One region of the Geodermatophilus sp. CPCC 205506 genome, then DNA from elsewhere that is predicted to be linked to it. Evidence: riboswitches for the same ligand, from Rfam matches in the RefSeq annotation. Region 1 holds a riboswitch; each other region holds the start of a gene.
What was found. Region 1 has a riboswitch for S-adenosylmethionine ahead of MY520_RS17375 (aminotransferase class V-fold PLP-dependent enzyme). Riboswitches for the same ligand answer to the same signal wherever they lie in the genome.
Positions count from the first base shown of each region.

Region 2: it holds a riboswitch for S-adenosylmethionine, as region 1 does, so the genes downstream of both, MY520_RS18640 (bifunctional o-acetylhomoserine/o-acetylserine sulfhydrylase) here and MY520_RS17375 (aminotransferase class V-fold PLP-dependent enzyme) in region 1, are expected to answer to the same signal.
Region 3: it holds a riboswitch for S-adenosylmethionine, as region 1 does, so the genes downstream of both, thrC (threonine synthase) here and MY520_RS17375 (aminotransferase class V-fold PLP-dependent enzyme) in region 1, are expected to answer to the same signal.

Region 1 covers NZ_JALPKP010000030.1:48,392-57,822, reverse strand. Annotated here, with positions in the region: gene MY520_RS17415 (amino acid ABC transporter permease) at 1-50, shown strand, start outside; gene MY520_RS17410 (amino acid ABC transporter ATP-binding protein) at 47-823, shown strand; gene MY520_RS17405 (ABC transporter substrate-binding protein) at 921-1,889, shown strand; gene MY520_RS17400 (ABC transporter substrate-binding protein) at 1,916-2,920, shown strand; gene MY520_RS17395 (FAD-dependent oxidoreductase) at 2,956-4,068, shown strand; gene MY520_RS17390 (beta-class carbonic anhydrase) at 4,087-4,575, opposite strand; gene MY520_RS17385 (sulfotransferase) at 4,607-5,590, opposite strand; gene MY520_RS17380 (hypothetical protein) at 5,668-6,594, shown strand; gene MY520_RS17375 (aminotransferase class V-fold PLP-dependent enzyme) at 6,600-7,970, opposite strand; SAM riboswitch class IV at 7,999-8,112, opposite strand; gene MY520_RS17370 (LLM class flavin-dependent oxidoreductase) at 8,342-9,431, shown strand, end outside.
Region 2 covers NZ_JALPKP010000034.1:21,786-31,216, reverse strand. Annotated here, with positions in the region: gene MY520_RS18685 (EamA family transporter) at 1-695, opposite strand, end outside; gene MY520_RS18680 (VOC family protein) at 778-1,218, opposite strand; gene MY520_RS18675 (hypothetical protein) at 1,402-1,779, shown strand; gene MY520_RS18670 (thioesterase family protein) at 1,805-2,587, shown strand; gene MY520_RS18665 (mechanosensitive ion channel family protein) at 2,636-3,532, shown strand; gene MY520_RS18660 (hypothetical protein) at 3,625-4,056, shown strand; gene MY520_RS18655 (ABC transporter substrate-binding protein) at 4,173-5,114, shown strand; gene MY520_RS18650 (amino acid ABC transporter permease) at 5,131-6,093, shown strand; gene MY520_RS18645 (amino acid ABC transporter ATP-binding protein) at 6,090-6,863, shown strand; SAM riboswitch class IV at 6,948-7,063, shown strand; gene MY520_RS18640 (bifunctional o-acetylhomoserine/o-acetylserine sulfhydrylase) at 7,107-8,402, shown strand; gene metX (homoserine O-acetyltransferase MetX) at 8,418-9,431, shown strand, end outside.
Region 3 covers NZ_JALPKP010000062.1:16,537-25,967, forward strand. Annotated here, with positions in the region: gene MY520_RS24550 (DUF72 domain-containing protein) at 1-716, opposite strand, end outside; gene MY520_RS24555 (fibronectin type III domain-containing protein) at 1,058-2,782, shown strand; gene MY520_RS24560 (VOC family protein) at 2,908-3,276, shown strand; gene groL (chaperonin GroEL) at 3,409-5,037, opposite strand; gene MY520_RS24570 (cold-shock protein) at 5,338-5,538, opposite strand; gene thrC (threonine synthase) at 5,737-7,038, opposite strand; SAM riboswitch class I at 7,051-7,178, opposite strand; gene MY520_RS24580 (HAD family hydrolase) at 7,238-8,059, shown strand; gene MY520_RS24585 (ABC transporter permease) at 8,101-8,982, opposite strand; gene MY520_RS24590 (alpha/beta fold hydrolase) at 8,979-9,431, opposite strand, start outside.

The DNA.
Region 1 (9,431 bases):
TCACCGCCGGCCTGGCCCGCGTCTCCGGCCCGCGGGGGGTGTCCCGGTGACCGCCGCGGTCCGGCCCGGTCGGGTCGAGGTGCACGGGGTGCACAAGTCCTTCGGCACCCTGGAGGTGCTGCACGGCGTCGACCTGGTCGTCGAGCCGGGCACGGTGACCGTCGTCCTCGGCCCCTCCGGGTCGGGCAAGTCGACGCTGCTGCGCAGCATCAACCACCTGGAGAAGGTCGACCGCGGGTTCGTCGCCCTCGACGGCGAGCTGGTCGGCTACCGCCGCCGGCGCGACACCCTGCACGAGCTCAAGGAGAAGGAGCTGCTCCGCCAGCGGACCCGGTTCGGGTTCGTCTTCCAGTCCTTCAACCTCTTCCCGCACCTGACCGCGCTGGAGAACGTGGTCGAGGCGCCGGTGTCGGCGCAGGGCCGCCGGCGCGGCGACGTCGAGGCCGAGGCGCGCACGCTCCTGGCCCGGGTCGGGCTGGCCGACAAGGCCGACGTCTACCCGCGCCAGCTCTCCGGCGGGCAGCAGCAACGGGTGGCGATCGCGCGGGCCCTGGCCATGCGCCCGGCGGTCCTGCTCTTCGACGAGCCCACGTCCGCACTCGACCCGGAGCTGGTCGGCGAGGTGCTCCGGGTGATGCAGGACCTCGCCCGCGACGGCACCACGATGGTCGTCGTCACCCACGAGATCGGCTTCGCCCGGGAGGCCGCCGACCAGGTGGTCTTCATGGACTCCGGCCGCATCGTCGAGGCCGGCCCGCCCGAGCAGGTGCTCGACGCCCCGCAGCACGAACGGACCCGCGCCTTCCTCGCCAAGGTCCTCTGAAGAAGGACCCCCCACACCCCGGACGGCGCACCCGCGCCGCCCGTCGGTGGCGCGCGCCCCGCGCACCCCCGAGACCCCGAGAAAGAGAGAGAACACCGTGACCGCCCGAACCCGACGAGCCCGCCTCGTCCCCCTCCTGGCCGCCGTGTCCGTGCTGGCGCTGGGGGCGTGCACCAGCACCGCCGAGATCGAGGAGCAGGCCCGCACCGAGGAGGGCACCGCGCTCGCCGTCGACACCGGCCCGGACCAGGACCGCATCCACACGACGGCGAGCGAGGAGGCCATCGGCCTCCTGCCCGACGGCGCCTTCCCCGACGGCGTGCTCCGGGTCTCCATCACCCAGGGCGCGGTGCCGCTGGGCTTCTACGCCGACGACAACGAGACGGTGATCGGCAGCGAGACCGACATCGCCACGCTGGTCGCCGACGCCCTCGACCTGGAGCTGGAGCTGGTCGTCAACGACTGGTCCAACTGGCCGCTGGCCACCCAGTCCGGCGAGGTCGACGCCACCATCTCCAACGTCACGGTGACCGAGGAGCGCAAGCAGCTGTTCGACTTCTCCTCCTACCGGGTCGACCAGCTCGGCTGGCTGGTCGCCGCCGACAGCGGCCTGGAGCTCGACGAGGCCGCCGACATCGCCGGGCTCACCGTGGCGGTGGGGTCGGGCACCAACCAGGAGCAGATCCTGCTCGCCTGGGACCAGCAGAACCGGGACGCCGGCCTGGAGCCGGTGACCATCGACTACTACGAGGCCTACAACGACGCCGTCCTGGCGCTGCAGTCCGGCCGCATCGACACCTACTTCGGCCCCAACGCCACCGCCGCCTACAGCGCGGCCGTGGCCCCCGACGACTTCGCGATCGCCGGGACGGTCAACGGCGGCTGGCCGGACACCGCCAACATCGCCGTCGCCACCGCCAAGGGCAACGGCCTGGCCGAGGCGTTCACCGCGGCGATCAACCACGCCATCGAGGACGGCACGTACCAGCAGGTGCTCGAGCGCTGGGGCCTGGAGGCCGAGGCGATCGACCGCGCCGAGACCAACCCGCCCGGCCTGGGCGCCTGAACGCACCGCAGACGAGGAGCACCCCGATGACCCGAACCCGCACGCGGGCGCGCCGGCCCGCCGCCGCCCTCCCCGTCCGCACCGCCCTGGTGCTGTCCACCGTCGTGTTCCTGTCGGCCTGCACCAGCTCGGCGGGGATCGAGTCCGAGGCCCGGACCGAGGCCGCCGCCGCGGAGGGGACCACCACGGTCCTGGAGGTGGACACCAGCCCGGAGCAGGCCGGCCGGGTGCACACCGACGAGGACCCCGACGCCGCCGCGCTCGTCCCGGCCGACATCGCCGAGGACGGGACGCTCACCATCGGCGTGGCCGGGGCCGGCGAGCCGCCGCTGGGCTTCCTGGCCGACGACAACGCCACCGTCGTGGGCAGCGAGGTGGACATCGCCTCGTTGGTCGCCGAGGCCCTGGGCCTGGAGCTCGAGGTGGTCAACGTCGCCTGGGAGCAGTGGCCGCTCGGTGTCCAGAGCGGCGACCTGGAGGCGGTGTTCAGCAACGTCGGCGTCAACACCGAGCGGCTGCAGCTGTTCGACTTCGCCACCTACCGCGAGGGCGTCATGGCCTTCAGCGCCCGGCCCGACAGCGGGCTGTCGATCGAGGAGGCGGCCGACGTCGCCGGCCTCACGATCGCGGTCGGCTCCGGGACCAACCAGGAGCGGATCCTGCTGGACTGGAACGCGCAGAACGAGGCGGCCGGGCTGGAGCCGGCGCAGCTGGAGTACTTCGCGAACTCGGCGGACACCCTGCTGGCGCTGCAGTCGGGCCGGATCGACACCTACATCGGCCCGAACCCCACCGCGGTCTACCAGCAGTCGGTCGGGGACGTCGAGATCGTCGGCACGGTCAACGCCGGCTGGCCCAACACCACCTACGTCGCCGCGACGACGCTCAAGGGCAACGGCCTCGTCGACGCCGTCCAGGCGGCGCTGCAGCACGTCTTCGAGGACGGCACCTACGGCGAGACACTGGACCGGTGGGGCCTGTCCGACGAGGCGGTCGACGAGCCGGTGGTCAACCCGGCGGTGGGGTCCTGACGGCGGCCGGGCCGGGCACGCCCCGGCTCACCGACGTGGTCGTGGTGGGCGGCGGCGTGATCGGCTCGGCCACCGCCTGGGCGCTCGCACGGCGCGGGGTCGGGGTCGTGCTGCTCGAGCAGTTCGGCCCCGGCCACGTCCTCGGCGCCTCGCACGGCCGGTCCCGGATCTACCGCAGCACCTATCCGCAGCCGCACCACCAGGCGCTCGTCGCCGAGGCACGACGGCTGTGGGCGGAGCTGGAGACCGAGACGGGGGCGACCGTGCTGCACCCGGGGCCCGGCGTGGCGACCGCCGCGCCCGGCCCCGGCGCGGACCGGCTGCGCGAGACGGCCCGCGCGATGGACCGCGCCGGCGTCGCCCACGAGTGGCTCGCGCCGGCCGAGGCCGGGGAACGCTTCGCGGGCATGCGGTTCCCGGGGCCGGTGCTGCTCGAGCCGCACACGGCCGGCCGGGTGGACGCCGACGCCGCGGTCGCCGCGCTCCAGGCCGCCGCGGCGGCGCACGGGGCCGCCGTCCGCCACCACCGGCGGGTCACCGCGGTCGAGCCGGACGGGGACGGCGTGGTCGTGCGCTGCGCCGCCGGTGCGGCGGTCTCCGCCCGCGCGGTCGTGGTGGCCGCCGGCGCGTGGGCCGCCGACGTCCTCGGCGACCTCGTCCGGCTGCCCCCGCTCCGGGTCACCCAGGAGCAGCCGGCGCACTTCCGGCCGCTCGACCCCGGCCTGGAGTGGCCGGCGTTCACCGCCGACCCGGACCCGGCCGAGGGCTGGCCGAGCGGCGTGTACGGGCTGGCCAGCCCCGGGGAGGGCGTCAAGGTCGGGTTCCACGGGACCGGCCCCGAGTGCCACCCCGACGCGCGGACCCTCGCGGCCGAGCCGGGGCAGCTGGCCCGCCTGTGGGAGTACGTGCGGCGCTGGCTGCCGGGCCTGGACGCCGACGCGCCGGAGCCGGTGTCGTGCACCTACACGAGCACGCCGACCGGCGAGTTCGTGCTCGACCGCGTCGGCCCGGTGGTGGTGGCCGCGGGGTTCAGCGGGCACGGCTTCAAGTCGGCGCCGGCGACGGGGCGGGTGCTCGCCGACCTGGCCCTGGGCACCCCGGCCGGCGCCGAGGCGTTCGCCCTCGCCGGGCACGCCGTCCGGAGCTGACCGTCCGCCCGGCGCGGGTCAGACGACCTCGCTGAGCCTCCCGGTGGCCACGTCGAAGACGAACCCGCGGACGCTGTCCTTGACCGGGATGAAGGGGCTGTCGAGGATGCGCTGCCGCTGCGCGCGGACGTCGTCCTCCAGCTCGGGGAACGCCTCGGAGTGCCAGTCCGGGCGGATGCCGCAGTCCTGCTCGATCGCGGTGCGGAAGTCCTCGTCGGAGAAGGTGAGCATCCCGCAGTCGGTGTGGTGGACCAGCACGATCTCCCGGGTGCCGAGCAGCCGCTGGCTGATGGCCAGTGACCGGATCTCGTCGTCGGTGACCACGCCGCCGGCGTTGCGGATGACGTGCGCCTCGCCCTCGGACAGGCCCAGCGCGCGGTAGACGTCCAGGCGGGCGTCCATGCAGGCCACCACGGCGACCTGCCGCGACGGCGGGAGCGGCAGCGGGCCGCGGAAGGCCTCGGCGTAGCGGGCGTTGGCCTCGAGCAGCTCGTCGGTGATGGACACGGCAGGTCCTCCTCGGGACGGGGTGGGTGGGTCAGCGGCCGGCGGTGCCGGCCGAGCGGGAGCGGAAGTCGCCGCGGCCGGTGTCGCCCTTCCAGTCGGCGAAGGACTCGCCGGTGAGCTCCTCCAGCAGGGCGATGTCCGGCAGCAGCGGGCCGAGGACCTCGCGGCGCACCTCGACCGGCATCGGCGGCCGCGGCGACCGCCCGGCGTGCAGGGCGGCGAGCAGCGGCCGGCTGGCCTGGCGCCACACCTGCGGCGGGGCGTAGGCGCCCAGCGCGGCGCCGGCGCGGGTCAGCCGGGCCAGGACGCGGTACGGGGCGGTGTCGGCGACGTGCGGCTTGACGTTCTCCGGCGGCACGACGTGCGCGACGCCCGGCTCGACGCCCAGGAACGTGCTGACCCGGTCCAGCGCCTCGCGCGGGGTGTCGACCACCTGCCGGTAGCGGAGCAGGCACACGTTCTCCCGGGGCACGCTCTTGTACAGGTCCCGCAGCTGCTCGCCGTAGCGCCCCAGCCCCCGGTAGTGCCAGAACGGCGCCCAGCCCTCGGCGATCCGCCGCTCCTCGAGCCGGACGGCGGTGCGGAAGTCCGCCTCGGGCTCCAGCCCGTCGGCCCGCAGGTGCACCCAGTTGGACCAGGCCCGGTCGACCGGGTCACGGACGACGACGACCACCTTCACGTCCGGGACGTCGGCGGCCAGCCGGGCCTGGGCGGCGCGGTCGTAGAGGTAGAACGGCGTGCTCTCCCCGCGGACGGCGTCCTCCGGGGCGGCATCGAACAGCGCCAGGTACTCCTCGCGCCGCCAGATCCACTCCTGGGCGCTGTGCGCGTCGCCGGGCCCCCGCTGCCCGCTGCGCGGCGGCGGCCGGCCGTCGGTCAGGTAGTACTTGGGCTCCTTCACCGGCGACAGGTACAGCCCCGGGTGCGTGGCCAGGGCCGCGTGCAGCGCGGTCGTCCCGGCCTTGGGCGCGCCCGCGATCACGAACTGCGGACCTCGCCCGCTGGGGTCACTCATCAGGGCCTTCCTCCTGTGTCGTCGCCGGGTGCATGCACACTGGGCGGGCCGTCCGCCCGAGATCCCGGAGCCGCAGCGTGCCGTCCTCCCCCGCCCCGACGTCCGCCATCCGTCTCCCGGACGCGTCGTCGTTCTGGTCCGACGCCGAGATCGTGCTCGCACCGGACGACCCCCGCCCCGGCTCGTGGACCGGCGGGCCCTCGGCCCAGCTGGTCGACGGCACGTGGTGGCTGGCCGCCCGGCTGCGCCGCCCGGTCGGTGAGGGCCGCGGCTTCGCCAACACCGTGTCGCGGTCCGACGACGGCCGCCACTTCACCGAGGTCGCGCGGGTCCGGAAGGACGACTTCGGCGCCGACTCCCTGGAGCGTCCGGCGCTGGTGCACACGCCCGAGGGCCGCTGGCGGCTGTACGTCAGCTGCGCGACGCCGGGCACCAGCCACTGGCGGGTGGACCTGCTCGAGGCCGGCCGCGTCGAGGACCTCGCCGCGGCCACCCCCCGCACCGTCCTGCCCGGCAGCGACGGCGAGGCGGTCAAGGACCCGGTGGTCCGGTTCGACGGCCGGCAGTGGCACCTGTGGGCCTCGGTCCACCCGCTCGACGACCCGCACGCCACCGACCGCATGACCACCGAGCACGCCACCAGCCCGGACGGCGTCGAGTGGACCTGGCGCGGGACCGCGCTGGCCGGCACGCCGGGGAGCTGGGACGCCCGCGGCGTGCGGTTCGCCGCCGTCGTCCTGGACGGCGACCGGACCTGGGCCCTCTACGACGGCCGGGCCACCGCGGCGGAGAACTGGGAGGAGCGCACCGGCCTGGCCGTCGCGAACGGCGACGGCCGGTTCCGCGCGGCTCCCGACGGCCCGCTGCTGCAGAGCCCGCACCCACCCGGCGGGCTGCGCTACGCCGACGCGGTGGCCCTGCCCGGCGGCGGCACCCGCTGGTTCTACGAGGCCACCCGCGCCGACGGCGCGCACGAGCTGCGCACCGTCCTGCTGCCGGGCTGACACGGTCACTTCCCGGGGGAGCCGCAGCCGGCTCCCCGGGTGACGGCCCCCGCGTCCGCGCCGGCCAGGCCGGCCAGGGGGCGGGGGTCGTCGGCCGGCGCCCACCGCCCCGACCGGACGGCGTAGTCGACCGCCGGCCCGCGGTCGAGGAAGGCGGCCAGGCCCTCGAGGAGCCGGTCCACGTCGGCCGCGGTGGTGGCCAGCCCCACGCTGGCCCGCAGCGCCCCCTGCGGCACGCCGAGCCGGGCCAGCAGCGGGTGCGCACAGAACCGGCCGTCCCGCACGCCGACGCCGTGCTCGGCGGACAGGACGGCGGCGACCAGGCCCGGGTCGGCCCCGTCGACGGTGAACGAGACGACGCCGGTGGGCGCGGTCGAGTCCGGCCAGATCCGCAGCCGGCGGACGCCGGGCAGGGCGTCGAGCCCCGCCTCCAGCCGGTCCCGCAGCGCGAGCTCGTGGGTCTCGAGCGCGCCGTCGGGCAGCGCCGCCAGCGCGTCGCAGGCGGCGGCCAGCGCCACCGCCCCCAGCACGTTGGGGGATCCGCCCTCGTGCCGGTGCGGGGCCGCGGCCCACGTCGTCCCCTCGACGGTCACCTCGTGCACCGCCCCGCCGCCGGCGAGGTGCGCCGGCGCGTCGTCCAGCCAGTCCCGCCGGCCGACCAGCGCGCCGGTGCCGAAGGGGGCGTAGAGCTTGTGGCCGGAGAAGGCGACGTAGTCGGCGCCGGTCGCGGCCAGGGAGAACCGGCGGTGCGGCACCAGCTGCGCGCCGTCGACGGCGACCCGGGCCCCGGCGGCGTGCGCCAGCTCGACGACGTCGGCCAGGGGCAGCGCCTCGCCGGTCACGTTGGACGCCCCGGTGACCGCGACCAGGGCGTAGCGGCCGCGCACCAGCTCCGCGGCCAGCTCGCGCAGGGTCGCCGTCACCGTCGCCTGCGTGGGCAGCACGGTCGTGGCGGCCCGGCGCTGCCACGGCAGCAGGTCGGCGTGGTGCTCACAGTCGAGGACGAGCACCCGATCCCCGGCGGGCACGCACCCGGCCAGCAGGTTGAGCGCGTCGGTCGTGTTCCGGGTCAGCACGCAGACGTCGTCGACGCGGGCGCCGACGAAGCCGGCGACGGTGTCCCGCGCCGACTCGTAGAGGGCGGTCGACACCTGGGAGAGGTAGCCGGCGCCGCGGTGCACGCTGGCGTAGAGCGGCAACGCCTCGGCCACCCGGTCGGCGACGGCGACCAGGGCGGGCGTGCTGGCCGCGGTGTCCAGGTCGGCGTACGGGGCGCGGCCGGCGGGCACCAGCGGCACCTCGGTGTCCGCGCCGACGACCGGCAGCAGCGGGCAGCCGGCCGGAGCGGCGGGACGGGACAGGACAGCGCCGGTCACGGGGCCTCCTCGGTTCGGGACCCGTGCGGGCCCGCGCTTGCGGACGCCGGTCGGCGCCCGCCGGGTCGTCACCCGGGGCACCCCATCGCGGAGGGAGGGTTGCCGGCCAGCGAGCCGGGGCTTGTCGCTGGCGCTCTTGACCTGCCGGGCAGCGTGACATGCGACCCGGTTACCCGTCAAACCCGATCGGGATGGTAGAGATATGTCCGTGCCCGCCGTCCCCACCTCGACCGCCGCCGCTCCGCGGCTGGTCCGGCGTGTGCACGTGGACCTGGGCCGGGTCTGGTCCGCGCGCTGTCGCTGACGCCGCCCCGCGTCCCCTCCCCCGGCCGCCCGTCCCGGGCGGCCCCCGTCACCCCTGAGGACCACCCGTGCCGATCGAGTTCCTGGGCATCGCCGCCACCAACGACGGTTCCGAGACCACCCCGCGTTCGGGGCCGAGCTTCGACAAGGAGTTCACGCTGCGGCTCGGCCGCGCGCACGAGGACTGGGGGTGGGACCGCGTGCTGTTCGCCTACGGGTCCGGCTCCCCCGAGCCGTCGGCGGCCGCCGCGTTCCTGCTCTCGCACACCGAGCGGCTGCAGGTGCTGCTGGCCCACCGGCCCAACGTCAGCTACCCGACCTTCGCCGCGAAGACCTTCGCCACGCTGGACCGGATCGGCGACGGCCGGCTGACCGTCCACTTCATCACCGGCGGCACCGACGCCGAGCAGCGCCGCGAGGGCGACCACCTGACCAAGGACCAGCGCTACGGCCGCACCCGCGAGTACATCCAGATCGTCAAGAAGGCGTGGACCTCGCACGAGCCCTTCGACTGGGACGGCGAGCACTACCGGTTCGCCGACTTCGTGAGCGACACCTTCCCGGTGCAGCAGCCGCGGCCCGACGTCTCCTTCGGCGGCTCGTCGGAGGCCGCCTACGCCGCGGGCGGGGCCGAGGCCGACGTCTACGCGCTGTGGGGCGAGCCGCTGGCCGAGACCGCGGCGCAGATCGAGCGCGTGCACGCGGCGGCCCGCGCGGCCGGGCGGACGACGATGCCCCGCATCCAGGTCGCCTTCCGTCCCATCATCGCGCCGACCGAGGAGCTGGCCTGGGAGAAGGCGCACCGCACCGTCGACAGGATCGCCGCCCGCACCGGCGGCGGCGCGCAGCCGCTGACCCGGCGGCACCCGCTCACCGAGCCGGAGAACGCCGGCTCCCAGCGGCTGCTGGCGATCGCCGAGCGCGGCGAGCGCTTCGACCGCGCGCTGTGGACGCCGACGGCGACGGCGACCGGCGGCGCGGGCAACTCCAACGCGCTGGTCGGCACCCCCGAGACGGTCGCCCAGGCGCTGCTGGACTACGTGGACCTCGGCGTGGACATCATCTCGATGCGCGGCTACGACCTGCTCGGGGATGCCATCGACGTCGGCCGGTACGTGCTGCCGATCGTGCGCGAGGAGGTCGCCAAGCGCGACGCCG
Region 2 (9,431 bases), on a different contig from region 1:
ATCCAGGCGACCAGCGCCCACAGCGGCAGCTCGAGCGCGCCGATCGACAGCGGCACCGGCTCCGCCAGCAGCCCGGCGTCGAACTCCCACCACGGTGCCGCGATCGACCAGAACAGTCCGGCGGCGACGAAGCTCCAGCAGGTCAGGGCCACGGGGTCGCGGTTCACCGTGCCGCGCTCGCCCATCAGGTAGTACGTGGCCAGGCAGACCGCGGCGGCCAGCGCGGCGACCACGCCGAGCGGGTCCAGCGAGCCGCCGCCCCGCCAGACCTCGGCCACGAAGACCAGCCCGGACAGGGACAGCAGCAGCGCCGCCCACAGCCGGCTGCGCACCCGCTCGCCGCGCACCAGCCACACGTAGAGCGCGATCAGCACCGGCGCGGTCATCTCGAAGACCAGCGCGATGCCGACCGGCAGCCGGCCGATCGACACGTAGTAGAGGAACTGGGTGAGCGCGACGCCGACCACCCCGAAGACGGCGAGGAACGGCACCTCGCGCCGGGTGAGGCGCAGCCGCCGCGGCGCGGCGACCGCCAGGACGACGAGCAGCCCGACCGCCGCCCCGACGCAGCGCAGCGCGGTCAGCCGGGTCGGCGGCAGACCGGCCTGCAGCACCAGCGTCGACACCGTGCCGTTGACGGCGAAGAACCACGCGGCGGCGACGGTGGCGGCGTATCCGAGGGCGGGCCGGGGCACGTGGAGCAAAGTAGTCCCCGTATCCCCTCGTGCCCCCTACCGGCCGTCGGTGGCGCCGCCGCGTGCGTCCGGCCGACGCGGATCAGTCGATGCGCTGGGCCAGGTTCACGATGAACCCCTCGGGTCCGCGCACGGACGCCATGCGCCAGACGCCCTCGTACTGACCGACCCCGCCGACCAGGCGGTAGCCGTCCCCGGCGAGCCGGTCGAGGATCGCCTGGAGGTCGTCCACCTCGAACGTCACGTTGCGCAACCCCAGTTCATTCGGCACGGGGTCCGGCGAACCCGGTTCGGGGTCCGGCCGGATGAAGCTCGACAGTTCCAGCCCGGTTCCTCCGTCGGGCGGCCGCAGCACGACGACCTCGGTACGGGAGTCAGGGATGCCGATGACCGTGTCCAGGAACTCCCCTTCCAGCACCGTCCGGCCCTCGATCTCGAAGCCCAGCCCGACGAAGAAGTCCGTCACCGTGTCGAGATCTCTGACGGTGATGCCGACGTGATCGAAGCTCCGGATGGGCGACATGGGTGCGACCTCCTGTGTTCTTCCGCCAGGTCAGGTTCTCATCGGTGCGCTCGTCCGCGCCCCGCAACGGCCGCTCCCGTCGTCCGGAGGTCCCGGGCGGCCCTCTCGCAGCATGGACGCGGCCGGCGGCCGGAACTCATCGGCGCCCGTGTGCCCCTCCGGGGCACCGGGCACAGTCGGCTCGTGTCCCAGGAGTTCGATGCCCGGCCCCCCTGGTCGACCCGCCGCCGGCGCCTGCTCGCCGGGCTGGCGGGCGGCGTCGTCCTCGGCCTGCTCGGGTCCTGGGCGCTGCCGGGCGAGTACGGGGTGACGGCGCTCTTCCTCGCCGGCCTCTGCGGCTTCCTGCTGGTCGTGGCCCTGGTGGTGTTCGTCGCGATCCCCGGGCCGGACACGCTCGCCGAGCTGCTGCGCACGCCGCCGCTGGCCGGCGCCGTGCTGGTCGTCTCGGTGCTGCTCGTGCTCGCCAACCCCGCCGGCTCGCTGCGCTGGCTGTGGATCGTCGCCGCCGTGGCGGCGGCGGCGTGGACCGCCTTCGCCGTCTGGGCCACCCGCCACTCCTGAGCGGGGCGGCGGCAGACTGCCCGGCATGGACCTCCCCGCGGCGCTCTACGAGCCGGTGGACGGCGGCTACCGGGCCACCGCCCTGACGATCGGTCCCTGGGACCCCGGGCTGCAGCACGCCGGCCCGCCCGCCGCCCTGCTGGCCCGCGAGGCCGAGCGGGTGAGCGGCATCGACGGCGGGCAGACCGTTCGCCTGGCCTACGACATCCTGGGGCCGGTGCCGGTGGGCCCGGTGCAGGTGGCCGCCCGCCTGCTGCGGCCGGGGCGCCGCATCGAGCTGGTCGAGAGCACCCTCACCGCCGGCGGCGACCGGCCGCTCATGCGGCTGACCGCCTGGCGGGTGCGCACCGGGGAGACCGCGGGCACGCCGGAGCCGGGCGTGCCGCTGCCCGGGCCGGAGGGGAGCCGGCCGGAGACGGCGGACTTCTTCACCACCGACGTCGCCTACCACCGGGCGCTGGACTGGCGGTTCGCGCACGGCACCTTCAACGGCCCCGGCCCCGCGGCCGCCTGGACCCGGGCGCGGTGCACCCTGGTGGACGGCGAGCCGATGACCCCGCTGCAGCACCTGCTGGTCATGACCGACGCGGCCAGCGGGATCTCCGCCGTCCTGGACTGGACCCGCGCCACCTTCGCCAACGTCGACCTCTCCGTCGCGCTGGTCCGGCCGCCGTCCGGCGAGTGGGTCGGGATGGACGCCGTCACCACGATCGGGCCGGCCGGCGCCGGCCAGTGCTTCGCCGACCTCTACGACGTGACGGGGCGTGTCGGCCGGTCGAGCCAGTCGCTGTTCGTCGAGACCCGCTGACCGGGGCGGGTTGGCACCGTCGCGGGCGCGCGGGGAGGCTGGGGCGCGATGGAAGCGCTGAGAACACTCCTCGACTGGCTGGCCGGGCGGGGACTGGAGGTCGTCCTCATCGTCCTGGGCTCGGTCCTGCTGGCCCGGTTCGTCGCCTGGACCGGCACCCGGATCACCGATCGGATCGACGCCCAGTCCACCGGCGGGGACGCCCTGGTCCGCTCCGAGGCGGCCAAGCACCGGCACTCGCTGACCCAGGTGATCACCTGGACGCTGATCGTGCTGATCTACGCCATCGCGGTCTTCTTCGTCCTCGACCGCGCCGGCATCCCCATCGGCGGGCTGGTCGCGCCGGCGACCGTGCTCGGCGTCGGCCTCGGCTTCGGCGCGCAGCGGATCGTCGGTGACGTGCTGGCCGGGTTCTTCATCATCACCGAGCGGCAGTACGGCTTCGGTGACGTCGTCGCCATCCAGGTGGTCGGCGGCGGCGACGAGGCCAGCGGGACGATCGAGGACGTCACGCTGCGGGTCACCCGGCTGCGCTCGCCCAACGGCGAGGTGATCACCCTCCCGAACGGGCAGATCGTCAAGGTCACCAACCTCTCCCGCGACTGGGCCCGCGCCGTCGTCGACGTCCCGGTGCCGACGACGATCGACGTCAACCGGGTCAACGAGGTCCTGCGCGAGGTCGGGGCCGAGGCCTTCCGCGACCCGCTCATGCGGCCGTTGCTGCTCGACCCGCCCAGCGTGATGGGCGTGGAGACCCTCGACCTCGAGCAGGTCAACGTCCGCCTGGTGGCCCGCACGCTGCCCGGCAAGCAGTTCGAGGTGGGCCGTGACCTGCGCGCCCGGATCGTCCTGGCGCTGCACCGCGAGGGCATGAACCTGCCGACGCCGACGTCCCCCCTGCCCCCTGAGGACGCCCGGACCGGCTCCGGGGACGGCGCCCGGTGACGCGGCCCGACGACGGCCGGCCGACGCCACCACCCCCGCCCACGTCCACGTCCACGCCGACGCCGACGACCCCGGCGGCGAACACGCCCTCGGTGAGGACCTCGCCACCGGCCGGCGGGACGCGGCGCTGGTGGTCGTTCGTCCCCCACCACCTGGGCCGCGCCCGCACCTCGACCCTCGTGCTGGGCCTGCTCTTCATCGCCTTCCTCGCGCTCTACCTCTCCGTGCGGCCGGAGGTCACCGCCGCCGGCACGAGCGCCCCGGTCGACAGCTCCACGCCGGCGCCGCAGGCCCCGGTCCCGGCCGAGCCCACGGAGCCGGCGGAGACGACCGCTCCCGCCGAGACCACCGAGCCGACGCCGACCCCGACGACCGCACCGACCGGTCCGACGACGACCGAGGCACCGGCGGGCGGGACGACCGAAGTCCCTGCGGAGACGACCGGGCCGGGCACGACCCCGGCCGAGCCGACGACGGCGCCGGCCCCCTCGACCACGCCGCCGGCGGACGCCCCGACCCCGTGACGGTCGCCACCACCGCGCGAGGACCAGGCACCTCGGCGCGCCGGGCCCGCCCTCCGCAGGGCAAGATCAGCACCCCGCGTCTCGATCGTCGAGGTGCACCCGGAGGAGGAACACGCGTGGCCATCCGATCCCTGACCCGGCCCGGGCGGGCCGCCGTCGCGACCGCCGCCGTGCTGACCCTCGTGCTCGCCGGCTGCGGGGACGACTCCGGCGGGGACGGCGGCAGCGGTGGGGACGCCGGCGCCGGCCCCACCGGCGAGCCGCTGCCGAGCGTCGAGGCCGACGACGCGCTCGCCGCGCTCGTGCCGGCGGAGGTGGCCGAGGACGGCGTCCTGACCGTCGGCAGCGACACCAGCTACGCGCCCAGCGAGTTCATCGCCGAGGACGGCGAGACGATCGTCGGCTTCGACGTCGACCTGTTCAGCCTGGTCGCGCAGAAGCTCGGGCTGGAGGCACGGTTCGAGACCGCCGACTTCGGCTCGATCATCGCCGGCGTGGGCTCGGGCCGGTACGAGGTGGGCGTCTCCTCGTTCACGATCAACCCCGAGCGGCTGCAGCAGGCCACCATGATCAGTTACTACTCGGCCGGCACCCAGTGGGCCACCAAGGCCGGCAACCCCGAGGGCGTCGACCCCGACAACGCCTGCGGGCTGACCATCGCGGTGCAGCGGGCCACCGTGCAGGTCGACGACATCACCGCCCGCTCGGAGGCGTGCGAGGCGGCCGGCGAGGAGCCGATCACGATCAACCAGTACGACCTGCAGAGCGACGCCACCGCGGCGATCGTCTCCGGTGCCGCCGTCGCCGGGCTGGCCGACTCCCCGGTCATGGCCTACGCCGTCCAGCAGACCGGCGGCCAGCTGGAGCTGCTCGGCGACATCTACGAGGCCGCGCCGTACGGGTACGTCGTCCCGCTGGAGGCGACGGAGTTCGCGCAGGCGATCGCCGACGCTCTCAGCGCCCTGATCGAGGACGGCACCTACACCGAGGTCCTCGAGCGCTGGGCCGTGGAGGACGGCGCCATCGACGCCCCGACGGTGAACCCCGCCGTCGGCTGACGAGGGCACCACACCCATGGCCGCCGAGGCCCCCGGCACCACCCGGCCGGCGCCGCCCGGACGCATCGAGGCGGTGCCGGTCCGGCACCCCGGACGGTGGATCGCCACCGCCGTCATCGCGGTGCTGGTGGCGATGTTCGTCCACATGCTGGCCACCAACCCGGTGTTCCAGTGGGACTTCATGCTCGACAACATGTTCAGCCCGCCGGTGCTGCGGGGGGCCCGGACGACGCTGATCATGACCGTCCTGGCGATGGTGCTGGGCGTGCTGCTCGGCATCGTCCTCGCGGTGATGCGGCTGTCGCCCAACCCCGTCGTCTCGGGCGCGGCGTGGACCTACATCTGGCTCTTCCGGGCGGTCCCCCGGATCGTCCTGCTCTTCTTCGTCGCGAACCTCGGCGCCCTCTACGCCACCTACGAGTTCGGGTTCCCCTTCGACCGGCAGCTCATGGACCTGTTCGGGTTCGACGCGGACCTGCGCCTGTTCGGCCTGAACGGCAACCAGATCTTCGCCGGGTTCACCGCGGGCCTGATCGGCCTCGTGCTCTCCGAGGGCGCCTACATGGCCGAGATCGTGCGGGCCGGGATCCAGTCGGTCGACCCGGGCCAGAACGAGGCCGCCTCCGCCCTGGGGATGAGCCGCGGCAAGACCATGCGCCGGATCGTGCTGCCGCAGGCGATGCGCGTCATCATCCCGCCGACCGGCAACGAGACGATCGCGATGCTCAAGGACACCTCGCTGCTCATCGCCGTCCCGGTGACGACGGAGCTCAACTTCCAGCTGCGGGCGATCGGCAGCCGGACCTTCCAGATCATCCCGATGGCCGTGGCCTCGATCCTCTGGTACGTGGCGCTGGCCAGCCTGCTGATGATCGGCCAGTACTTCCTGGAGCGGCGGTTCAACCGGGGCTTCGGCAGCCGGGAGACGCGGGCGCAGCGGGCCGCCCGCGAGGCCCGCGAGGTCGGGGGCCAGAAGTGACCGGGGACGGACAGCCGATGGTCCGGGCCGAGGGCGTGCGCAAGTCCTTCGGTCAGGTCGAGGTGCTCAAGGGCATCGACCTGGAGGTCGCCGCCGGCGAGGTGGTCTGCGTGATCGGCCCCTCCGGCTCGGGGAAGTCGACGTTCCTGCGCTGCATCAACCACCTGGAGAAGATCGACGCCGGCCGGCTGTGGGTGAACGGGCACCTGGTCGGCTACCGCGAGCACGGCGGCAAGCTGCACGAGCTGCCCGACCGGCAGGTCGCTGCCCAGCGCCGCGACATCGGCATGGTCTTCCAGCGGTTCAACCTCTTCCCGCACATGACGGCGCTGGAGAACGTCGTCGAGGCACCCACCCAGGTGAAGGGCGTGCGCAAGGCGGAGGCCCGCCGGCGGGGCGTCGAGCTGCTGGAGCGGGTGGGCCTCGGCGACCGGGTGCACAACTACCCGAACCAGCTCTCCGGCGGCCAGCAGCAGCGGGTGGCGATCGCCCGGGCCCTGGCGATGGAGCCGCAGCTCATGCTCTTCGACGAGCCGACGTCCGCGCTGGACCCGGAGCTCGTCGGCGAGGTCCTCGACGTCATGCGGGGGCTCGCCGGGTCGGGGATGACGATGGTCGTCGTCACCCACGAGATGGGCTTCGCCCGCGAGGTCGGCGACTCCCTGGTCTTCATGGACGACGGCGTGGTCGTCGAGGCCGGCGACCCGCGGCGCGTGCTCGGCGACCCCCAGCACGCCCGCACCCGGGCGTTCCTCTCCAAGGTGCTCTAGGGCCGGCCTCCGCCGCCTGACCGGCCCCGATGCGCCTGGGGCCCCTGTGCCGGGTGTGCTCCCGTCTGCATAAGATCGCGTCTGGCTCACGAGAGGCAGTGCGAAGCACCTGGCTGGCTGCCCGGCAACCTCGACTCCGTCCGAGGTGCTCCAGGGGAAGAGCCGGCCGGTCGGCGCCCGCCGTCCGGCAAGGACGGAGGTCCTCGCGCGCCGCGGGGTCTCCCGATGAGAGGAGACCGGCGCATGCCCGACCCCCAGAGCTGGAGCTTCGAGACCCGGCAGATCCACGCCGGCACGAGCCCCGACCCGACCACCGGGGCCCGTGCCCTGCCGATCTACGCCACCACCGCCTACCAGTTCCGCGACGCCCAGCACGCCGCGGACCTGTTCGCGCTGGCCGAGATGGGCAACATCTACACCCGGATCATGAACCCGACGCAGGACGCGCTGGAGCAGCGCGTGGCCTCGCTGGAGGGCGGCGTCGCGGCGCTGGCGGTGTCGAGCGGGCAGTCCGCCACGACCCTGGCGCTGCTCAACATCGCCGAGTCCGGCGACCACGTCGTCGCGTCCGCCTCGCTCTACGGCGGCACGTACAACCTGCTGCACCACTCGCTGCCCAAGCTCGGCGTCACCGTCTCCTTCGTCGAGGACCCCGACGACCCGGAGAACTGGCAGTCGCTGGTCCAGGAGAACACCAAGGCCTTCTTCGGCGAGACGATCGGCAACCCCAAGGGCGACATCCTCGACATCAGCGCGGTGTCGGAGGTGGCGCACCGCAACGGCGTCCCGCTGATCGTCGACAACACGATCGCCACCCCGTTCCTCATCCGGCCGATCGAGTTCGGTGCCGACGTCGTCGTGCACTCGGCGACCAAGTACCTGGGCGGGCACGGCACGGTGATCGCCGGGCTGATCGTCGACGCCGGCAACTTCACCTGGACCGGCGGGAAGTTCCCCGGCTTCACCGAGCCCGACCCGACCTATCACGGCGTCGTCTACGCCGACCTCGGCGCGCCGGCGTACGCGCTCAAGGCACGGGTGCAGCTGCTGCGGGACCTCGGCCCGGCGATCTCGCCGTTCAACGCCTTCCTCGTCGTGCAGGGGATCGAGACGCTGTCGCTGCGCATGGAGCGGCACGTGGCCAACACCCAGCGGGTCGCGGAGTTCCTCGAGGCGCACGACTCCGTCGACCGGGTCAACTACCCGGGGCTGGCGTCGTCCCCGTGGCACGCCGCGCAGCGGAAGTACGCGCCGCGCGGCGCCGGCGCCGTCCTCACCTTCGAGCTGCACGGCGGGGTCGAGGCCGGCAAGCGGTTCGTCGACGCGCTGGAGCTGCACAGCCACGTGGCCAACATCGGCGACGTGCGCAGCCTGGTCATCCACCCGGCGTCGACGACGCACTCGCAGCTGACCGCCGAGGAGCAGCTGACCACCGGCGTCACCCCCGGCCTGGTGCGGCTGGCGGTCGGCCTGGAGGGGATCGACGACATCCTCGCCGACCTGGAGGCCGGCTTCCGCGCCGCGAAGTCCGCCGAGTGAGAAGGACGTCCTGACGTGAGCGGGGCCCGGGTCGCCCCCTGGGCCCCGCCGCGCCCGGGCGGCTGGCGCGAGGGGGACCCGGTCGGCGACCGGCGCTTCCTCGACCTGCCCGGTCCGCTCGGGCTGGACCGCGGCGGGTCGCTGCCGGCGGTCCGGGTGGCCTACGAGACGTGGGGGACGCTCGCGCCCGGCGGGGGCAACGCCGTCCTGGTCGAGCACGCGCTCACCGGCGACAGCCACGTCGTGGGCCCGCCCGGCCCGGGCCACCCGACGCCGGGCTGGTGGGACGGGCTCGTCGGGCCCGGGGCGCCGCTGGACACCGACCGGCTGTTCGTCGTCTGCGCCAACGTCCTCGGCGGCTGCCAGGGGACGACCGGCCCCTCGTCCCCGGCCCCGGACGGCGCCCCGTGGGGCGCGCGCTTCCCCGCCGTCACCGTGGGCGACCAGGTGCGGGTGGAGGCCGCGCTGGCCGACGCCCTCGGCATCGACCGGTGGACGGCGGTGCTCGGTGGCTCGATGGGTGGCATGCGGGCGCTGGAGTGGGCGGTCGGGCTGCCCGACCGGGTCGGAGCGCTGTTCTTCCTCGCCTCCGGTGCCGCCGCGACCGCCGACCAGATCGGCACCCAGACCACCCAGCAGGCCGCCGTCCGTGCCGACCCGGCCTGGGCCGGCGGGGACTACCTGCCCGGCCCCGGACCGGTCGACGGGCTCGGCGTCGCCCGGCGGATCGCGCACCTGACCTACCGCAGCGGCGGGGAGCTGGAGGAGCGCTTCGGCACCGCGGTGCAGGGCGACGGCCGGTACGCGGTCGCCTCCTACCTGGACCACCACGCCGGCAAGCTCGCCGCCCGGTTCGACGCCGGCAGCTACGTGGTGCTGACCGAGGCGATGAACTCCTGGGACGTCGGCCGCGACCGGGGCGGGGTCGAGGCGGCGCTGTCCCGGGTCACCGCGCGGGCGGTGGTGGCCGGCGTGGACAGCGACCGGCTGTACCCGCTCGCGCTCCAGCAGCTGGTCGCCGACGGCCTC
Region 3 (9,431 bases), on a different contig from region 1:
CGGCGCACCGCCTCGGCGAAGACGACCGCGTCGACCACCGCGGCCCCGCCGGGGTCGTTGTTGAAGTAGACGAGGACGTCCTCGTCCGCTGCCCAGGTGGCCGCGAGCCGGTCGGCCCAGAGCTGCAGCGTCTCCGGCCGGTAGCGCCAGTCCTGCACGCCCCGGTGCAGCCGCAGGTAGCCCCACCCGGCCGTCCGCCACAGCGGCGCGACCGGCTCCTCGTCGCGGTCGGCCCAGCACAGCGCGGCGCCGTACCGCTCGAGCAGGGCGCGGACCTCGTCGGTCCACCAGGTCTCGTGCCGCGGCTCGACGGCCACCCGGGCGCCGGGCGGGAACTGCGCGAGGCACTCCCGCAGCAGGTCGACGTCGGCCCGCAGCGTCGGGGGCAGCTGCAGCAGGACGACGTCCAGCCGCTCGCCCAGCCCCTCCGCGCGCCCCATCAGCCGGGCGACCGGCTCCTGGGGCTCGCGCAGCCGCTTGATGTGGGTGAGGAACCGGCTGGCCTTGACCGCCCAGCGGAAGTCGGCCGGGGTGCGGGTGCGCCAGGCCTCGAACGTGCTGCGCTCCGGCAGCCGGTAGAAGGCGTTGTTGCTCTCCACCGTGGCGAAGTGGGCGGCGTAGTGCTCCAGCCACAGCCGCTGCGGCATCCGCTGCGGGTAGAAGCGGCCGCGCCAGTCGCGGTACTGCCAGCCCGACGTCCCGATGACCACCGCCACGGATCTCGCCTACCCGCGTGGGCTCCCGCTGACGCGGACACAGGCCGTCGACCCCCGTCCTCCCCGTTTGGGGGTCCGCGCCCCCCCTTCGCACGGCTGCCCCGCAGTCGATCATGCGGCGACCGTTCGGAGCGCCTCCTGGCCCGACCCGGAGGCTCCTACCGGATCGACCAGCGGAGACATCGATGACCACTGCACGACCGACCTCGCGGGGCGGTCACGGGGGCGCGCACGGAACAGGTGCACCTCCCGCGACCGGACGGACGCGGCCTCGCCAGCGGCTCCTGGCCGGCGGCCTGGCGGCCGCCACCGCCACCGGCGCCCTGGTGACCTTCGCGGCCATGGCCCAAGCCGGGACCCCACCTCTGGGCCCGGGCAACATCGAGATCTTCCCCAAGCGTGACATGGTCGCGCTGGAGGGCTACGCCGACCAGGCCGGCGAGACGGCCACCGTGACGGTGAACCGCAACGGCCAGCAGGTCGGGATCGGTGAGGGCGTCATCGACGCCACCGGGTTCCTGGAGTTCAACCACCCCGGTGGCTCCTGCTGGACCGGCGTGACGCCCGACATCCGGGGCGGCGACCTCGTCGAGGTGCGGTTCAGCGAGACCGCCTTCAGCGACGGCGCGACGACCAGCTCGGCGAAGATCGACGCGGTCGAGGTCAGCGACGTCGTGGCCACTCCCGCGGAGGGCGACGTCGAGGGCACCGTGACGATCAGCGGCACCTACGGCGACGACGTGAGCCTCGACCGGTTCGTCGTCGAGGTCGTCAACCCGGAGATGCGGCGTCCCGACCCGGCCACGCCCCCGACCCTGATCGGTGAGCGCGCCATCGGCTGGACGCCGGTCGTCGACCCGGCCGAGCCCAACGGCGGACCCGGCTACACCGTGGAGGGCAGCGCCAGCGGAGGGGTCTTCTCGGTCACCTTCAGCATGTTCTCCGCCGCCGACGCCGAGCGGGTGGCCGACGGAGAGCACGTCGTCACCTCGTGGATGCTGGACTCCGGCGAGCTGGCACTGGGAAACACCCTCTACGAGTTCGGGGAGACCGACGGCCCCGGATTCGGTGGCTGCCCGGCCGGCCCGGCCTCCCAGGCCCCGGTGCCCCCGACCCGCGTCACGGCCGTCCGCTCGGGCGGCGACGTCTCGCTGACGTGGACGACCCCGGCCCAGCCGGCCGACGCCAAGGCCGTCACCCAGTACCGGGTGGCCGCGATCGACGGCGTCACCGGCCAGGAGATCGCCGTGCGTCAGGGCGCCAACACCACCGGCCCGAACGAGGCCACCATCCGGGGCCTGAACGCGGAGCAGTCCTACGCACTCATCCTGGAGGCCAACAACGGGCTGTGGAGCCCGGTCGTCCAGCTCGGCACCCTCAACGCCGACGGCACCATCACGCCGGCGGTCGACCCGACCAACCCGGACACGGGCGGGGGGACCGGCACCGGCGGCGGCACGGGTACCGGCGGCGACACCGGCGGCGGCACGGAGACCCCGGCTGTCGTGGCTCCGACGGCGCCGACCCTGACCCGCGTCCTCGCCGGTCACGAGTCCATCACCGCGGAGTGGACGGCGGCGCAGCCGGGCAGCGCGACCAGCCCGGTCACCGGCTACGAGCTCGCCGCCACGCCCACCGCCGGCGGGGACGCGGTGACGACGACCGTCGCCTCCGGCACCAGCGGCACGGTGAGCGGTCTGGCCAACGGCACCGAGTACACGGTGTCGGTCCGTGCGCTGTCGGGCACGGCGGCGACGCCGGGCACGACGGCCAGCGGCGTCGTCGCCACGGTCACGCCGGGCGACGTCGTCACCGTCAGCCGGGCCACATACCGCGCCGACAGGCGGGAGTACCGGATCCAGGGCACCGCGGCTGACACCACGGCCAACCGGGTCCACGTCCGCACCTCGGCCGGCGCGACGATCCAGGTCAACGTCCCCGTCGCGGCCGACGGCACCTGGTCGGTCGACCTGCGGAACGGTCCGGCGCTGCCGACGGACAACCGGATCACCGTCACCTCCGACTCTGGCGCCAGCCTGACGACGGCGGTGACCCGGTCCCGCTGACCCGGGACCGCACCCGGGGCAGCGCTGACGCCCCGCAGCACGACCGCACCCCCGAGGGCCCGTCACCGATCCGGTGACGGGCCCTCGGCCTGCCGGGGGCCGCGCCGGTGTGCTGAGCTGCCGCCATGGCCGACGCACCCGCCCGCTTCAAGGACCTCTGCCTCGACGCCCACGACCACCAGGCGTTGGCCGACTGGTGGTGCGCGGCCCTGGGCTACGTCCGACGGGACACCCGGGACGACGGCACGCCCTTCGACCGGGCGGGGCCGGTGCCGATCGCCGATCCGTCCGGGGCCGGCCCGCTGATCTGGGTGAACCCGGTCCCCGAGCGCAAGACGGTGAAGAACCGGATGCACCTCGACGTCGACGGCGACACCGCCGCGCTGCTCGCCGCCGGGGCGACGCTGCTGCGCGCCAGGGACACGGAGATCCGGTGGGACGTGCTCGCCGACCCCGAGGGCAACGAGTTCTGCGTCTTCGCCCCCGACGCCTGAACACGAGGGCGAAGACGCCGACAGGGGCGGCCCGCCTGAGCGGACCGCCCCTGCCGAGGTGACGCGATGGAACGGCTACGTCGCAGGGACCCGCGGCGCGCAGAGCGCGTCGTGGGGGGCGACGTGGTCCTTCTAGAAGTCCATGCCGCCCATGCCGCCGTCGCCACCCGGCATGGCCGGAGCGGACTTCTCCGGCTTGTCGGCGATGACGGCCTCGGTGGTGAGGAAGAGCGCCGCGATGGAGGCGGCGTTCTGCAGCGCCGAGCGGGTCACCTTGGCGGGGTCGATGATCCCGCTGGCGACCAGGTCCACGTACTCGCCGGTGGCGGCGTTGAGGCCCCAGCCGGTCTCCGAGTTGCGCACCTTCTCCGCCACGACGCCGCCCTCGAGGCCGGCGTTGATGGCGATCTGCTTCAGCGGCGCCTCGAGCGCGACGCGCACGATGTTGGCACCGGTCGCCTCGTCACCCTCGAGCTCGAGCTTCTCGAACGCGACGGTGGTGGCCTGCGCCAGGGCGACGCCACCACCGGCGACGATGCCCTCCTCGACGGCGGCCTTGGCGTTGCGCACCGCGTCCTCGATGCGGTGCTTGCGCTCCTTGAGCTCGACCTCGGTCGCGGCGCCGGCCTTGATGACGGCGACGCCACCGGCCAGCTTGGCCAGACGCTCCTGCAGCTTCTCGCGGTCGTAGTCGGAGTCCGACTTCTCGATCTCGGCGCGGATCTGGTTGACCCGGCCGGAGATCTGGTCGCTGTCACCGGCACCCTCGACGATCGTCGTCTCGTCCTTGGTGACGACGACCTTGCGGGCGCGGCCCAGCAGCTCGGTGCCGGCGGACTCCAGCTTGAGGCCGACCTCCTCGCTGATGACCTGGCCACCGGTGAGGATGGCGATGTCGGTCAGCATGGCCTTGCGGCGGTCGCCGAAGCCGGGCGCCTTGACCGCGAGGGACTTGAAGGTCCCGCGGATCTTGTTCACGACCAGGGTCGCGAGGGCCTCGCCCTCGACGTCCTCGGCGATGATGGCCAGCGGCTTGCCCGACTGCATGACCTTCTCCAGCAGCGGGAGCAGGTCCTTGACCGAGCTGATCTTGCTGTTGACGACGAGCACGTACGGGTCGTCGAGGACGGCCTCCATGCGCTCGGCGTCGGTGACGAAGTAGGGCGAGATGTAGCCCTTGTCGAAGCGCATGCCCTCGGTGAGCTCGAGCTCGAGGCCGAAGGTGTTGCTCTCCTCGACGGTGATGACGCCTTCCTTGCCGACCTTGTCCATCGCCTCGGCGATGAGCTCGCCGATGGCCGGGTCAGCGGCGGAGATCGACGCGGTGGCGGCGATCTGCTCCTTGGTCTCGACGTCCTTCGCGGTCGAGAGGAGGTACTCGGTGACCGACTCGACGGCCTTCTCGATGCCCTTCTTGAGGGCCATCGGGTTGGCGCCGGCGGCGACGTTGCGCAGGCCCTCGCGCACGAGCGCCTGGGCGAGCACGGTGGCGGTGGTGGTGCCGTCACCCGCGACGTCGTCGGTCTTCTTGGCGACCTCCTTGACCAGCTCGGCGCCGATCTTCTCCCACGGGTCCTCGAGCTCGATCTCCTTGGCGATGCTCACACCATCGTTGGTGATGGTGGGGGCACCCCACTTCTTCTCGAGGACGACGTTGCGGCCCTTGGGGCCGAGGGTCACCTTGACGGCGTCGGCGAGGGTGTTCATGCCCCGCTCGAGGCCGCGGCGAGCCTCTTCCTCGAAGGCGATCATCTTGGCCATGTGGTGATGTCCTCCATGCATGGATCGCTGCACGGCCGGGTTCGGCGCCCGCGACGGACGACACCGGTGGCACGGGCACTCCGTCGGCCCGCACACCAGTGCCTCACCGCATCCGACCTGATTGGCACTCGGCACTGTCGAGTGCCAACCGAGAGTTTGGCACTCGACCCTGCCGAGTGCAAGAACGGGGGGTGGGCGCCGGCTGTTCCCCGGCCCGACCGAGTGCCTCTGCGGCCTCCCGGACACGACCGAGGCCCGGCCCCCTGGCGGGGAACCGGGCCTCGGCGAGGACCTGCGAGCTCAGGCGGAGCGCACGCTGTCGGCCTGCGGCCCCTTCTCACCCTGGACGACCTCGAAGGTGACCCGCTGGCCCTCGTCGAGGCTCTTGTACCCGTCCATCTGGATGGCGGAGTAGTGGACGAAGACGTCCTGGCCGCCGTCGACGGCGATGAAGCCGAAGCCCTTCTCGGCGTTGAACCACTTCACGGTGCCCTGTGCCACGTGTGCTCCCACGTTTCGTGCGTGCGGACGACGCCAGCCATTCCGGCGCCGGGTCTAGCTCTTCCGCCCGTCGAACACGAACGTGGAACCGAACCGCGGGAGAAGGTACAACACGAAGGGCGTGGTGAGAGCAACCTCACCCACGCCGGACACGGATGGAGGGACGACGTCCCCCGATCCGGCTGCGACCCTACTCCGTCACCCGATGAGACCGGCCGCCCGCACCGACTTCAGCGACGGCTGCACCCGGTGGGTCGGCCCGACGACCGGCTCCAGCGGGTCGAGGGTCTTGAGGCCCTCCCCGGTGTTGAGGACGACGGTCTCCTTGGCCGGGTCCAGCCGGCCGTCCTCCAGGAGCTGGCGCAGCACCGCGACCGTGACGCCGCCGGCGGTCTCGGCGAACACCCCGGTGGTCCGGGCGAGGTCGCGGATGCCCTGCACGATCTGCTCGTCGTCCACCCGGCCGACCGCGCCACCGGTGCGCCGGATCGCGTCGAGCGCGTACGGGCCGTCGGCGGGGTTGCCGATGTTGAGCGACTTGGCGATGCCGGTCGGCTTCACCGGCTTGACGACGTCCCACCCGTTGTCGAAGGCCGTGGCGATCGGGTCGCAGCCGGCCGACTGGGCGCCGAAGATCGTCCACTCGCTCGCCTCGACGATGCCGGCGGTGGTCAGCTCGCGGAACGCCTTGTCCACCTTGGTGAGCAGCGAGCCCGACGCCATGGGGATGACGACCTGGGCCGGGATCCGCCAGCCGAGCTGCTCGGCGATCTCGTAACCCATCGTCTTGGAGCCCTCGGCGTAGTAGGGCCGCACGTTCTGGTTGACGAAGGCGGTGTCCTCGAACTCGTCGGTCTCGGCGAGCTCGCTGGTCAGCCGGTTGACGTCGTCGTAGGAGCCGTCGACGGCGACCAGCGTCTGCCCGTAGACCGCCGACTGGACGACCTTGCCCGGCTCCAGGTCGCTCGGGATGAACACGAACGACGGGATGCCGACCCGCGCGGCGTGCGCGGCGACCGAGTTGGCCAGGTTGCCGGTGGAGGCTGCGGCGATCTTGGTGTAGCCCAGGCGCTTGGCGGCGGTCGCCGCGAGGCTGACCACGCGGTCCTTGAACGAGTGGGTGGGGTTGGCCGAGTCGTCCTTGACCCAGAGGCCCCCGGTGACGCCCAGCTCCGCGGCCAGCCGGTCGGCCCGCACCAGCGGGGTCAGGCCGGGGTCGAGCGAGACGCGGTCGGCCGGGTCCTGCCCCACCGGCAGCAGTGCGACGTAGCGCCAGATGTTCTGCGGGCCGGCCTCGATCTGCTCGCGGGTGACCGCGCGCATGATCTCGGGGTCGTAGTCGACCTCGAGCGGGCCGAAGCACTCGGCGCAGGCGTGCTCGGCGACCAGGCCGAAGGTGGCGCCGCAGTTGCGGCACACCAGCCCGCGGGCCGGACACGGGGGCACCGGGCCACCGGCACCGGAGTCGGCCTGAAGGGAACCGGGAGCGGTCAGGGTCATGCGACGACTACCTCCTCATCTTCCCCGCGGCGGGCCGTCGAGCCGCGCGGGACGGAATTGGCACCTCTCGCCGCGGAGTGCGCGGTCGGCGGTTGCCGGGGCTTCATCGGGCCGTGTCCCTCTGCCCCTCTGGATGAGTGGAACGCACCGACTGTACCCAGGTGACCGTCGTCGCTGCGGACCCGGCCACGATGAGTCCGTGACTGCGCGGATCGTCTACACCGACCTCGACGGCACGATGGTCGGCCCCCGGGGCTCCTTCTGGCACACCGCCGCCCGCGACCTCACCGCCGGCCCGGCCACCGCACTGCTCGACCTGCACCGGGCCGGCGTCCCGCTCGTGCTGGTCAGCGGGCGGACGTTCGAGCAGGTGGTGGAGGCGGCGCGGATCTTCGCGGCGGACGGCGCGATCGCCGAGCTCGGCTCCGTCGTCGGCTGGGACGGCGGCCGCGGCGTCCACCGGCTGACCGGGGAGCTGCCCGCCGAGCACGCCGCGCGGGCCCCGATGGAGGTGATGGCCGAGCTCGGCGTCGTCGAGGACCTGCTGGCGCGCCACGCCGGCCGGCTGGAGTGGCACGCCCCCTGGCACGCCACCCACACGACCGACGCGCTGCTGCGCGGCCGGGTGGACCCCCTGGCCGTCGACGCGTACCTCGCCGAGCGCGGGCACGGCTGGCTGACGCTCAACGACAACGGGTCCATCCCGGCGACGTCCCGGATGACCCTGGCCCCCGACGCGCTGCCGCCGCGGGTCTACCACCTGATGCCGCGCGGCATCTCCAAGGGCGCGGCGATCGCGTGGGACCTCGAGCGGCGCGGCCTGACCCCCGACGACGCGGTGGCGATCGGCGACAGCGTCAGCGACCTGGAGATGGCGCCGGCGGTCGGCCGGCTGTGGATCACCGCGAACGGGGCGACCGTCGACGGGATGGCCGACCTGCTGGCCGCCGTCCCGAACGTGGCGGTGACCGGTGCCGCGATGGGCGAGGGCTGGGCCGAGGCCGTCCGCGCGAGTCTCTGATGGAGTGGTTCTGTCGGCGTCACGCCGACAGAACCACTCCATCAGCTCGTGACGTCGCGGCGGGCGAAGTGGCGGAAGGCCAGCGCGGTGAAGACCGCCGCGTACACCAGCGACTGGACCACGCCCCGGAACAGGTCGCCGGAGTCGACCGGGGTCTGCAGCAGGTCGGTCCAGGCGAACTCCTCCGCGGTGGGGAACCAGTCGCGGACCGCGCCGAGCTGCTCGACCTGGTCGAGGATCGCGAAGACGAACATGGTGAACACCGCGCCGCCGACCGCGGCCAGGGGCGCGTCGGTGATCGTGGAGAACCAGAACGCCAGCGTGCCGACGACGAGCAGGTGGACGGCGAGGTAGCCGACCATCCCGGCCAGCCGCAGCAGCCCCTCACCCTGGCCGAGCGTCACGCCGATCGGCGTCTGGATCGCCTCGAACCCGAAGGCGATGCCACCGGCCACCAGTCCGGTGAGGACCAGCGCCAGCAGCGCCCCCACCGAGAGCACCAGCGCCGCGTACCACTTCTGCCGGAGCAGCCGCATCCGCGGCACCGGCGTGGCCAGCGTGTAGCGCAGCGACCCCCACTGCGCCTCGGCGGCAACCGTGTCGCCGAAGAACAGCGCGTAGACGACGACCAGGAAGAAGCTGGTCGTCGCGAACAGCACGAACAGGGTGAAGTTCAGCCCGCTGGAGGTGGCGACGTCGACGAGGTTCAGCCGGCTGTTCTCCGCCGCCTCCTCGCTGGCCCCCAGCTGCAGCGCCGCGATCAGGATCAGCGGCAGCGCGACCATCAGGGCGAAGACGCCGATGGTGCGCCGGCGCTTGAACTGCCGGCGCAGCTCGACCGACAGCCGCAGCGTGCGCTCGGGCCGGTACCCGGCGATCGCCCCCGTCGGCTGGACGTGCTCGGTCTCCATGCTCCGGCTCACGCCTCCTCCCCCACCAGCGCCAGGAACGCGTCCTCCAGCCGGCGCCGCGGCGTGAAGGCGTCGACCTCGAGGCCGGCCTCGACCAGAGCCTGCAGCGCCCGGACCCGGCTGGTGCCGTCGAGCTCGGCGACCAGCCCCTCGTCGGTGTGCACGGCCGACACCCCCGGCAGCCCCTCGAGGACGGCGATCGCGCGGTCGGTGTCGGCGTCGTCGACCAGGCCGACGAGCACCGCGCCGCCGGTGCCGACGATCTCCTCCACCGTGCCCTGGGCGATCTTCTGTCCCTTGGTCATGACGACGACGTGGCTGCAGGTCTGCTCGATCTCGCTGAGCAGGTGGCTGGACACGATGACCGTCCGGCCGGTCGCGGCATAGGACCGCAGCACCTCGCGCATCGCGTGGATCTGGGGCGGGTCCAGCCCGTTGGTCGGCTCGTCGAGCACCAGCAG